2 regions of the Pseudomonas sp. PHC1 genome follow, and region 1 is predicted to be linked to the other one. Evidence: predicted binding sites of a transcription regulator. Region 1 holds the regulator's gene; the other holds the start of a gene.
What was found. Region 1 encodes sigma-54, which starts transcription at its own class of promoters, with help from an activator protein. Its sites were predicted from a motif close to ANTGGCATNNANNTTGCTNT; they were not measured.
Positions count from the first base shown of each region.

Region 2: a site for sigma-54 is predicted at 1,925-1,944, ahead of ACKJSM_RS14880 (CmpA/NrtA family ABC transporter substrate-binding protein). Genes of this name have one in related genera too.

Region 1 covers NZ_JBJXHJ010000016.1:84,969-90,886, forward strand. The annotation lists gene ACKJSM_RS19520 (KpsF/GutQ family sugar-phosphate isomerase) at 45-1,019, shown strand; gene ACKJSM_RS19525 (KdsC family phosphatase) at 1,020-1,544, shown strand; gene lptC (LPS export ABC transporter periplasmic protein LptC) at 1,553-2,125, shown strand; gene lptA (lipopolysaccharide transport periplasmic protein LptA) at 2,112-2,657, shown strand; gene lptB (LPS export ABC transporter ATP-binding protein) at 2,657-3,382, shown strand; gene ACKJSM_RS19545 (RNA polymerase factor sigma-54) at 3,569-5,062, shown strand; gene hpf (ribosome hibernation-promoting factor, HPF/YfiA family) at 5,136-5,444, shown strand; gene ptsN (PTS IIA-like nitrogen regulatory protein PtsN) at 5,456-5,918, shown strand, end outside.
Region 2 covers NZ_JBJXHJ010000009.1:137,984-143,901, forward strand. The annotation lists gene rmf (ribosome modulation factor) at 462-677, shown strand; gene ACKJSM_RS14875 (quinone-dependent dihydroorotate dehydrogenase) at 817-1,836, opposite strand; gene ACKJSM_RS14880 (CmpA/NrtA family ABC transporter substrate-binding protein) at 2,059-3,270, shown strand; gene ACKJSM_RS14885 (ANTAR domain-containing response regulator) at 3,286-3,861, shown strand; gene ACKJSM_RS14890 (nitrate/nitrite transporter) at 4,137-5,348, shown strand; gene ACKJSM_RS14895 (protein kinase domain-containing protein) at 5,356-5,918, shown strand, end outside.

The sequences.
Region 1 (5,918 bases):
CCGCTATAATCGCCGCCTTTTCATCGGGCTATACGATTTCTGACATGAGCCAAACCAGCGACCTGATTCAATCGGCACAACGCACCATCCGCCTCGAAGTGGAAGCCGTACAAGGCTTGTTGCCCCATATCGACGCCGATTTCGTACGCGCTTGCGAGATGATTCTGGCCAGCAAGGGCCGTGTTGTAGTAGTCGGCATGGGCAAGTCCGGGCACATCGGCAACAAGATTGCCGCGACCCTGGCCAGCACCGGCACCCCGGCGTTTTTCGTGCACCCGGCCGAGGCCAGCCACGGCGACATGGGCATGATTACCCGTGACGACGTGATTCTGGCCCTGTCGAACTCCGGCTCCACCAATGAAATCGTCACCCTGCTGCCACTGATCAAGCGCCTGGGCATCCAGCTGATCAGCGTCACCGGCAACCCGCAATCGCCATTGGCCAAGGCCGCCGAGGTCAATCTCAACGTTCACGTCGAGCACGAAGCCTGCCCGCTGAACCTGGCACCGACCTCCTCGACCACCGCCGCGCTGGTCATGGGCGACGCCCTGGCCGTGGCACTGCTGGAGGCGCGCGGCTTCACTGCCGAAGATTTCGCCTTTTCCCACCCGGGTGGCGCACTGGGCCGACGCCTGCTGCTGAAAGTGGAAAACGTCATGCACGCCGGACAGGAACTGCCGCAGGTGAAGCGCGGCACCCTGCTCAAGGACGCGCTGATGGAAATGACCCGCAAAGGCCTGGGCATGACCGTCATTCTGGAAGCCGATGGCAAACTGGCCGGGATTTTCACCGACGGCGACCTGCGTCGCACCCTGGATCGCAGCATTGATATCCACAGCGCCACCATCGACCAGGTGATGACGGTGCACGGCAAGACCGCACGCGCCGAGATGCTTGCCGCCGAAGCCCTGAAAATCATGGAAGACCACCGAATCAACGCGCTGGTTGTCGTGGATGAAGAGGATCGCCCGATCGGCGCCTTCAACCTCTCCGACCTGCTGCGCGCAGGAGTGATGTAAATGAGCACCGATCTGCTGCAACGCGGCAAAGCCATCAAACTGGCGGTCTTCGACGTCGATGGCGTCCTCACCGATGGGCGCCTGTACTTCCTTGAAGACGGCAGCGAGTTCAAGACTTTCAATACGCTCGATGGCCAGGGCATCAAGATGCTGATGAACGCGGGCGTACAGACTGCCATCATCAGCGGTCGCAAGACCCCGGTGGTCGAGCGTCGAGCCAAGAACCTGGGCATCCCTCATCTGTTTCAGGGACGCGAAGACAAACTGGTGGTTCTCGACGGTCTTCTGGAACAACTGGGCCTAAGCTATGAACAAGTGGCATATCTCGGTGACGACCTGCCCGACCTGCCCGTGATCCGTCGCGTGGGGCTGGGCATGGCCGTGGCCAATGCCGCAGCTTTCGTGCGCGAACACGCTCACGGCATCACCCTCGCCCGTGGCGGCGAAGGTGCCGCCCGCGAATTCTGCGAACTGATCCTGCGCGCTCAAGGCAGCCTCGACGCCGCCAACAACGCGTACCTGTGAGTCCAATCATGTTTAGCAAAAAGTTTCGCAACATCCTGCTGTTCGGTTGCATCGCAGCGATTTTTGGTGCGGTCGGCTACTGGAACATCAGCCCGGAACGCTTCCTCGACAAACCGCCGGTTTCGGCAGAGGAAAGCCCGATCGACTGGTATGCGACCAATACCCACACGATCCAGTACCTCGAAGACGGCAAAGTGCAGTACGAAATGACGTCCGACAAGGCTGAGCACGTCAAGGCGACCGACATTACACTGGTCACCAAACCCGACCTGAACATGTTTCGTGGCACCGACTTCCCATGGCACGTGACGAGTGAACGCGGCGAAGTGAACTCCGGCGGCACCGAGGTCGAACTGATCGACTCGGTACGCGTCAAGCGCACCGACGAAAAGAACCGCGACACCCTGATCACCTCCACTCGCATGACGGTGTTCCCACAGCAGCAATATGCGCAGACCCAGCAACCCGTTAGAATCGACGGCGCTGGCGGTGTATCGACTGGCGTAGGAATGAAAGCGTATTTGAAGGAAAGCAGGATACACCTGCTATCGAACGTAAGAGGACAGTATGAGGCTCGTTAAAACCCTCCCTATTTTGCTCAGTCTGGGCGCAGCACTGGGAAGCGTGAGCGCCTGGGCTCTGCCGAACGATCAAGAGCAGCCAATCCGCATTCAGGCCGACGATGCCCAGCTGGACGACAAGAACGGCGTTGCCACCTATAAAGGCGACGTGATCATCACCCAGGGTTCGATGATCGTCAAAGGCAACACCGTGACCATGACCCGTGCGCCCAACGGCGACATCGACGTTGTGACTTCGGTGGGCAACCTCGCCTACTTCGAACAGCTGCAGACTGCCGGCGACACCAAGCCTGTTCAGGGCTGGGGCGTGACCATTCAGTACCACGCACAGCAGAACCGCGTTGTGCTGATCGACAAGGCAAAAGTCGTCGACAAGGACAACAACACCACTCAGGGCGAGAAGATCGTCTATGACACGGTGAAAAAACTGGCCAGCGCCGGTCGCGCTACCGGCAGCAAGGTCACCGAGGCGCGTCCGCGCATCGACATGGTGATCCAGCCGAAGAAGAAAACCGACGAGAAAACCCAGTAATGGCAACTCTGAAAGCTCAGCACCTGGCCAAGGCCTATAAAAGCCGCCAGGTCGTGCGCGACGTCAGCCTGTCGATCGACAGCGGTCAGATCGTCGGCCTGCTCGGCCCGAACGGCGCCGGCAAGACCACGTGTTTCTACATGATCGTCGGCCTGGTTCAGGCCGATCAGGGTCGCGTACTGATCGACGACCTGGACGTCAGTCACCAGCCAATGCACGGTCGTGCCAAGGCCGGTATCGGCTATCTACCGCAAGAAGCGTCGATCTTCCGCAAACTGTCGGTAGCCGACAACATCATGGCCATTCTCGAGACTCGTCAGGAGCTCGACAAGGCCGGTCGTCGCAAGGAGCTGGAAAGCCTGCTGCAGGAATTCCACATCAGCCACATCCGCGACAACCTCGGCATGAGCCTTTCCGGTGGTGAGCGCCGCCGAGTGGAAATCGCCCGCGCACTGGCCACGGCACCGAAATTCATCCTGCTCGACGAACCGTTCGCCGGTGTCGACCCGATCTCGGTCGGCGACATCAAGCAGATCATCCACCACCTCAAGGCCAAGGGTATTGGTGTACTGATCACCGACCACAACGTCCGCGAGACGCTGGATATCTGCGAAACCGCCTACATCGTCAACGACGGTCAGTTGATCGCCGAAGGCGACTCCGCGACCATCCTCGCCAACGATCTGGTGAAGGAAGTGTATCTGGGTCACGAGTTCCGCCTGTAAGCACGACGGCATTCGACCAGCCGTCCGGGTGCTGTAACGTTGAAGCGCCTTTTTATACGCTTTTATTGTTACAGCGCTCTAGGCAAACACGACAGTTTCAGGCATATAATTTGCTTAAGTTTGGCGCCTCGGCGCCCTGTAGTGGATGGCGCATAGCGCCGGCGAATAAGGTGTTAAGCCCCTGCCATGAAACCATCGCTAGTCTTGAGAATGGGCCAGCAGCTGACGATGACACCGCAGCTGCAACAGGCCATCCGCCTGCTCCAATTGTCGACCCTGGATCTGCAACAGGAAATCCAGGAGGCTCTGGAATCCAATCCGATGCTCGAACGCCAGGAAGACGGCGACGACTTCGACAACTCCGATCCCATGGCCGACAACGCCGAACAGAAGCCCAACACCGAGATCCAGGAACCCTCCTACCAGGAGACCGCGCCGACAGTCGATAACCTCGAAGACGGCGAATGGAACGAGCGAATCCCCAACGAACTGCCAGTCGACACCGCCTGGGAAGACGTCTACCAGACCAGCGCCAGCAGCCTGCCAAGCAGCGACGATGACGAGTGGGACTTCACCACCCGCACTTCCGCCGGTGAGAGTCTGCAAAGCCATCTGCTGTGGCAGTTGAACCTGGCACCGATGTCCGACACCGATCGCCTGATCGCCGTGACCCTGATCGATTGCATCAACAATCAAGGCTACCTCGACGAGACCCTCGAAGAGATCCTTGACGCCTTCGATCCGGAGCTCGATATCGAACTGGACGAAATCGAAGCGGTCCTGCACCGTATCCAGCAGTTCGAACCGGCTGGCATCGGCGCACGCAACCTGGGCGAATGCCTGCTGCTGCAATTGCGCCAGCTGTCGGCCAAGACCCCTTGGCTGGCCGAAGCCAAGCGCCTGGTTACCGATTACATCGATCTGCTCGGCAGCCGCGACTACAGCCAGCTGATGCGTCGCATGAAACTCAAGGAAGACGAACTTCGCCAGGTCATCGAACTGGTGCAGAGCCTCAACCCGCGCCCCGGTTCGCAGATCGAGTCGACCGAAGCCGAATACGTGGTGCCTGACGTGATCGTGCGCAAGGACAACGAACGCTGGCTGGTGGAGCTGAACCAGGAGTCGGTGCCCCGCCTGCGGGTCAACGCCCAGTACGCCGGTTTCGTGCGCCGCGCCGACACCAGCGCCGATAACACCTTCATGCGCAATCAGTTGCAGGAAGCCCGCTGGTTCATCAAGAGCCTGCAAAGCCGCAACGAAACCCTGATGAAAGTGGCCACCCAGATCGTCGAGCATCAGCGCGGTTTTCTGGAGTACGGCGACGAAGCGATGAAGCCCCTGGTCCTGCATGACATCGCAGAAGCGGTGGGCATGCACGAGTCGACGATTTCCCGCGTGACTACGCAAAAATTCATGCATACCCCTCGGGGCATATATGAACTGAAATACTTTTTCTCCAGCCATGTGAGCACCTCCGAAGGCGGCGAATGCTCGTCCACGGCGATCCGCGCGATCATCAAGAAACTGGTCGCCGCGGAAAATCAGAAAAAGCCGTTGAGTGACAGCAAGATCGCTGGTTTACTGGAGGCACAAGGCATTCAGGTGGCTCGCCGCACCGTCGCCAAGTACCGCGAATCCCTCGGGATCGCGCCTTCGAGCGAACGCAAGCGGTTGATGTAAGCCACGTTACAGCGTTCCAGTGGCAGGCTCTTCGGCCTGCCGCTTTATGCACTGGCAACGAAGGAGAAGCTGTATGCAAGTCAACATCAGTGGACACCAACTGGAAGTGACCCAGCCTCTGCGCGAGTACATCGAGCTCAAGCTCAAGAAGCTCGAAGGGCATTTCGACAAGATCACCAACGTGCAAGTCACGATGTGTGTCGAAAAGCTGAAGCAGAAAATCGAAGCCACGCTGCATATTCCCGGCAATGAGGTCGTCGCCAACGCGGAACATACCGATATGTACGCTGCGATCGACGCGCTGACCGACAAGCTCGATAAACAACTCAAAAAGCATAAGGAAAAGACCCAGAGCCTGCTTCAGGGCGCTACCGGTCGATAACCCCCACCCCCATGATCCGACTTGAAAGTATCCTGACCCCCGGCCGTTCCCTGGTGAACGTGCCGGGCGGCAGTAAAAAGAAAGCCCTCGAACAAATTGCCAACCTGATCGCCCGGGAAGTCCCGGATCTGGAGATGCAAGATGTCTTCGAGGCATTGATTGCCCGTGAAAAACTGGGTTCTACCGGTTTTGGCAACGGCATCGCCATCCCCCACTGCCGCCTCAAGGGCTGTGAAGCGCCGATCAGTGCGCTGATGCACCTTGATGCCCCCATCGATTTCGACGCCATCGACGGCGCGCCCGTGGACCTGCTGTTCGTCCTGCTGGTGCCGGAAGCCGCCACCGATGCGCACCTGGAGCTGTTACGCCAGATCGCCAGCATGCTCGACCGCAAGGACGTGCGCGAAAGACTGCGCAGCGCGCCAAGCAACGAAGCCTTGTACCAGGTTGTACTGGAAGAACAGAACAGGCCGT
Region 2 (5,918 bases), on a different contig from region 1:
CTAAAAGAGCGCCCGCGTGGCACGAAGGTGTGCCGTTCCATCCCCCGCTGCTCGGGTTAAAAGAGCTTAGATGCCGGGACAGATAAAAAAGTTGAAGCAACAAAATGATTCAAAGCAACCCTTCGTCGAATAGTACCCCAGCGTAAACGTGGGTCATTCTCACTAAAGGATTAACCTCATCATCCAGCGCGGAGCCGATCATACCGGGGTTTGGCCAACAGACGCTGGACAAATACGCGGTTACTTATGGCCATAGCATCTTTTTCGTTACGTCCTTATGACAAAACGGTCATTCCATCGATGTGACTCATTGGTTAGAACTGGACACAGGTTGACGTCGCAACGGCGTCAACACCTTGGCTCGCCACGCCGGCAGCGAGCCGCCAACGGCAGAGTATTTCTGCCAGACCTCAATTGAGGTCGACGCGACAAAAACAGTCAACAAGTGAGGGAAACACCCTATGAGAAGACTTAAGCGTGATCCGTTGGAAAGAGCATTTTTGCGCGGATATCAATATGGCGTTGGTGGCAAATCCCGTGAGCTTTGCCCATTTACTCTACCGTCGGTACGTCAAGCCTGGATCAACGGCTGGCGAGAAGGACGCGGCGACAACTGGGACGGTATGACCGGCACTGCGGGAATCCACAGACTCAACGAACTTCACGCCGTCGGCTGACACAGGGCACTTATTGCGACACGACAAACTGATTTCATAACAACCTGATCACCATGCACGTCCTTCCCGGACGGCGGGCTACGGCCCAGGGGCTCCTTCGAGGAGCCCTTTTTTATGCCTGCCTTTTTATGTCGGCCAATCAGCGCTTGGCGGCGATGGCGTCGACCGATTCGCGGATCAGCGCCGGGCCCTTGTAGATGAAGCCGGAATAGATCTGCACCAGACTCGCGCCGGCAGCGATCTTCTCCGCCGCATGCTTGCCCTCGGTGATGCCGCCCGCCGCGATGATCGGCAGCTTGCCGCCCAGCTCGGACGCCAGCACTTGCACGGTGTGGGTGCTCTTCTCACGCACCGGCGCACCGGACAGACCGCCCGCCTCATCACCGTGTTCCATGCCTTCGACGCCCACGCGGCTGAGGGTGGTGTTGGTGGCGATCACCGCGTCCATCCCGGTTTCGATCAGTGCTTGGGCGACTTGCGCGGTTTCTTCGTCGGTCATGTCCGGCGCGATCTTGATCGCCAGCGGTACATGTTTGCCGTGGCGCAGGGCCAGTTCGGCGCGGCGCGTGGCCAGGTCCGCCAGCAATTGCTTGAGCGAATCACCGAATTGCAGGCTGCGCAGGCCCGGGGTGTTCGGCGAGCTGACGTTGACCGTGACGTAACTGGCGTGGGCGTAGACCTTGTCCAGGCAGATCAGGTAGTCGTCCACTGCGCGCTCGACCGGGGTGTCGAAGTTCTTGCCGATGTTGATCCCCAGCACGCCTTTGTATTTGGCCGCCGCCACCCGCGCCAGCAGGTTATCCACACCGAGGTTGTTGAACCCCATGCGGTTGATGATCGCCTCGGCTTCCGGCAGACGGAAAATCCGTGGTTTCGGGTTGCCCGGCTGCGGGCGCGGGGTCACGGTGCCGATTTCGACAAAACCGAAACCCAGTTGGGCGAAGCCGTCGATGGCCGCGCCGTTCTTGTCCAGACCGGCCGCCAGACCGACAGGGTTCGGGAACTGCAGGCCCATGACGTTTACCGGCAACGACGCCGGCGCCTTGCACAGCAAGCCATTGAGGCCCAAACGCCCGCCCGCGCCGATCAGATCCAGCGACAGATCGTGGGAAGTTTCCGGGGAAAGTTTGAACAACAGCTGACGGGCCAGGGTGTACATGGGCGGCAATGACTCGGGCGGCGAAAAGAGGCGGCGATTATAGCCGGGCATCGTCCCGCCGCGCGAGGCGCACGGGTAAATCGGTGCGCATGGCATATGCCTTGCACCTTCCTCGGCATCAGCCCGCAGGCCAATGGTGGCGTGCAGGCAAGGACAATGGCGTCGTCTCTCGGTTTTGCGCGGGCAAAGCCTGGGACGACGTTTTTTTTGAGGGTGGCTTTCATGACTCGAACCTCCGCCGGGCCGCTGGCCTGGGTCAACGGCAGCGATGCCCCGGAAAAAAGCGCGATCAACCTGGGCTTCATGGCGCTGAGCGACTGCGCCTCGCTGGTGGTCGCGGCCACCCAGGGCTTTGCCCAGCCTTACGGCCTGACCCTGAATCTCAAGCGCCAGAGTTCCTGGGCCAACCTGCGGGACAACCTGGTCAGCGGCGAACTCGATGCCGCCCACAGCCTCTACGGCCTGATCTACGCGGTGCATCTGGGCATCGGCGGTGTCGCGCCGACCGACATGGCGGTGCTCATGGGCCTGAACCAGAACGGCCAGAGCCTCAACCTGTCCCACGGTTTGCAGGGCATGGGCGTGACCGGTCCTGAAGCGCTGCACCACCATGTGCACCAAACCCGCGCAAAACTCACCTTCGCCCAGACCTTCCCCACCGGCACCCATGCCATGTGGTTGTATTACTGGCTGGCGAGCCAGGGCATTCATCCGTTGCAGGATGTCGACAGCGTGGTGGTGCCGCCGCCGCAAATGGTCGCGCACCTTCAGGCCGGTCGCATCGATGGCCTCTGCGTCGGCGAACCGTGGGCGGCCAGCGCCGTGCAGCAGAATCTCGGTTTCACCCTGGCCACCAGCCAGACCATCTGGCCCGATCACCCGGAAAAAGTCCTCGGCTGTACCCGCGCCTTTGTCGAGCAATACCCCAACACAGCCCGAGCGTTGGTGATGGCAATCCTCGAGGCCAGCCGTTTCATCGAAGAGAGCCCGGAAAACCGCCGCAGCACCGCGCAATTGTTGAGCGCCGCGGAATACCTCGACGCCCCGGTGTGCTGCATCGAACCGCGCTTTCTCGGCGACTACGACGATGGCCTCGGCAATCGCTGGCAAGACCCGCACGCCCTGCGCTTTCACGGCGATGGCGCGGTGAATCTGCCGTATCTGTCGGATGGCATGTGGTTCATGACCCAGTTCCGCCGCTGGGGCTTGCTGCGCGATGACCCGGACTACCTCGCCGTCGCCCGGCAGGTGCAACAACTGGCGCTGTACCGCGACGCCGCCAGCGCCATGGGCGTGTCCGTGAGCACCGAGGACATGCGCAGCAGTCAGTTGATCGACGGCAAAATCTGGGACGGCAGCGATCCGGTCGCCTATGCCCAAAGCTTCAAGCTCCACGCGCTGAGCGACAGCGCGCCCCTTCTCGTCCAGCGCTGACAGGAGACCGCGAACATGCTGCGCATTCTGCTGATCAACGACACCGCGAAAAAAGTCGGGCGCCTGAAAGCTGCGTTGACCGAGGCCGGTTTCGAAGTGATCGACGAGTCGGGCCTGACCATCGACCTGCCGGCGCGCGTCGAAACGGTGCGTCCGGACGTGATTCTGATCGATACCGAGTCACCGAGCCGCGATGTGATGGAGCAAGTGGTATTGGTCAGCCGCGACCAGCCCCGACCGATCGTGATGTTCACCGACGAGCACGACCCCGGCGTGATGCGTCAGGCGATCAAGTCCGGGGTCAGTGCCTACATCGTCGAGGGCATTCACGCACAACGCCTGCAGCCGATTCTCGACGTGGCCATGGCCCGCTTCGAGAGCGATCAGGCCCTGCGCGCCCAGCTTCAGGCCCGCGACCAGCAACTGGCCGAGCGCAAGCGCATCGAGCTGGCCAAGGGGCTGTTGATGAAAATGAAGGACTGTAACGAAGAAGAGGCCTATACCCTGATGCGCCGCCAGGCCATGAGCCGCCAGCAGAAACTGATCCAGGTCGCGGAGCAGATCATCGCCATGAGCGAGCTGCTTGGCTGAAGCCCTGCCCTGCCTTAATCGTTCCCACGCTCCGCGTGGGAATGCAGCCACATCGATCTGGCACAAATCTCGCTATGTAATCCCTACAGGTAACCAACGGCGGTTGCCCCACCTACGACAAAGACGTCGCTCACCTTCTTCGCCCCTTTCGGCGATCCGGGTAGCGGCGTTTTTGCGTTTTGGCCCCACAGCCCGGGGCCGGTGGAGCGGCCGTGGCGGCGCCCCACTGTGCGGTTCTGATTCCTTTTCGAGATTCTCTACAGCTGAGGTGCGCGATGAATAAAAGCTTCTGGAAATCCGGCCACACCCCGACCCTGTTTGCGGCCTTCCTGTATTTCGACCTGAGCTTCATGGTCTGGTACCTGCTCGGCCCGCTGGCGGTGCAGATTGCCGGTGACTTGCACCTGACCACCCAACAGCGTGGCCTGGTGGTGGCCACGCCGATTCTGGCCGGCGCGGTGCTGCGTTTTGCGATGGGCATGCTCGCCGATCGCCTGTCGCCGAAAACCGCCGGGCTGATCGGCCAGGTCATCGTGATCTGCGCGTTGTTCGGTGCCTGGAAACTCGGCATCCACAGTTACGAACAGGCCTTGCTGCTCGGTCTGTTCCTCGGCATGGCCGGCGCCTCGTTCGCCGTGGCCCTGCCGCTGGCCTCGCAATGGTATCCGCCGGAGCATCAGGGCAAGGCGATGGGCATCGCCGGGGCCGGCAACTCCGGGACCGTGTTTGCAGCGCTGATCGCCCCGGTACTGGCGGCGGCGTTTGGCTGGAGCAATGTGTTCGGTTTCGCCCTGATCCCGCTGATCCTGACCCTGGTGCTGTTTGCCTGGCTGGCGAAAAACGCACCGGAGCGACCAAAAGCCAAATCCATGGCCGACTACTTCAAGGCCCTGGGCGACCGAGACAGCTGGTGGTTCATGTTTTTCTACAGCGTCACCTTCGGCGGCTTCATCGGTCTGGCCAGCGCCCTGCCCGGCTACTTCAACGATCAATACGGCTTGAACCCGGTGACCGCCGGTTATTACACCGCGGCCTGCGTGTTCGGTGGCAGCCTGATGCGTCCCCTCGGTGGTGCGCTGGCTGACCGTTTCGGTGGTATTCGCACACTGTTGGCGATGTACACGGTGGCGGCGGTCTGCATCGCGGCAGTCGGCTTCAACCTGCCGAGTTCCTACGCGGCGCTGGCCCTGTTCGTCTGCACCATGCTCGGTCTCGGCGCGGGCAACGGCGCGGTGTTCCAACTGGTGCCGCAGCGCTTTCGACGCGAAATCGGCGTGATGACCGGGCTGATCGGCATGGCCGGCGGCATCGGTGGTTTTGCCCTGGCGGCGGGCATGGGCGCGATCAAACAGAGCACCGGCAGCTATCAACTGGCGCTGTGGCTGTTCGCCAGCCTTGGTGTGTTGGCGTGGTTTGGCTTGCATGGCGTCAAACGTCGCTGGAGAACCACCTGGGGTTCGGCGGCCGTGACCGCTGCCCGGGTCTGAGGCCCGAATGGCTCTGCAACTGAGCTTTGCCGAAGCCAGCGCCACCGGCCCGCGCGCGGAAAACCAGGACGCCGTGCGCCTGGTGACCCCGGCCCCGGCGCTGGCCGCCAGCAAGGGTTTCCTGTTCGCCATCGCCGACGGTGTCAGCCAGTGCGCCGATGGTGGTCTGGCCGCGCGTTCGACCTTGCAGGCGCTGGCGCTGGACTACTACGCCACCCCGGAAACCTGGAGCGTGGCCCAGGCCCTCGATCGTCTGCTGCTCGCGCAAAACCGCTGGTTACAGGCCAACGGTGGCGGCCAGCCGCTGCTTACCACGGTCAGCGCGCTGGTCCTGCGCGGCCGGCGCTTTACCCTGGCGCACGTCGGCGATTGCCGGGTCTATCGCTGGCACGCCGAGACCTTGCAGCGGATCAGCGAGGATCACGTCTGGGATCAACCGGGCATGCAACATGTGCTCAAGCGCGCACTGGGGCTGGATCAGCATCTGGTGCTGGACTTTCTCGACGGCGAACTGCGTGACGGTGAATGTTTCGTGCTGCTCAGCGATGGCGTGTGGGCCGCGCTTGGCGA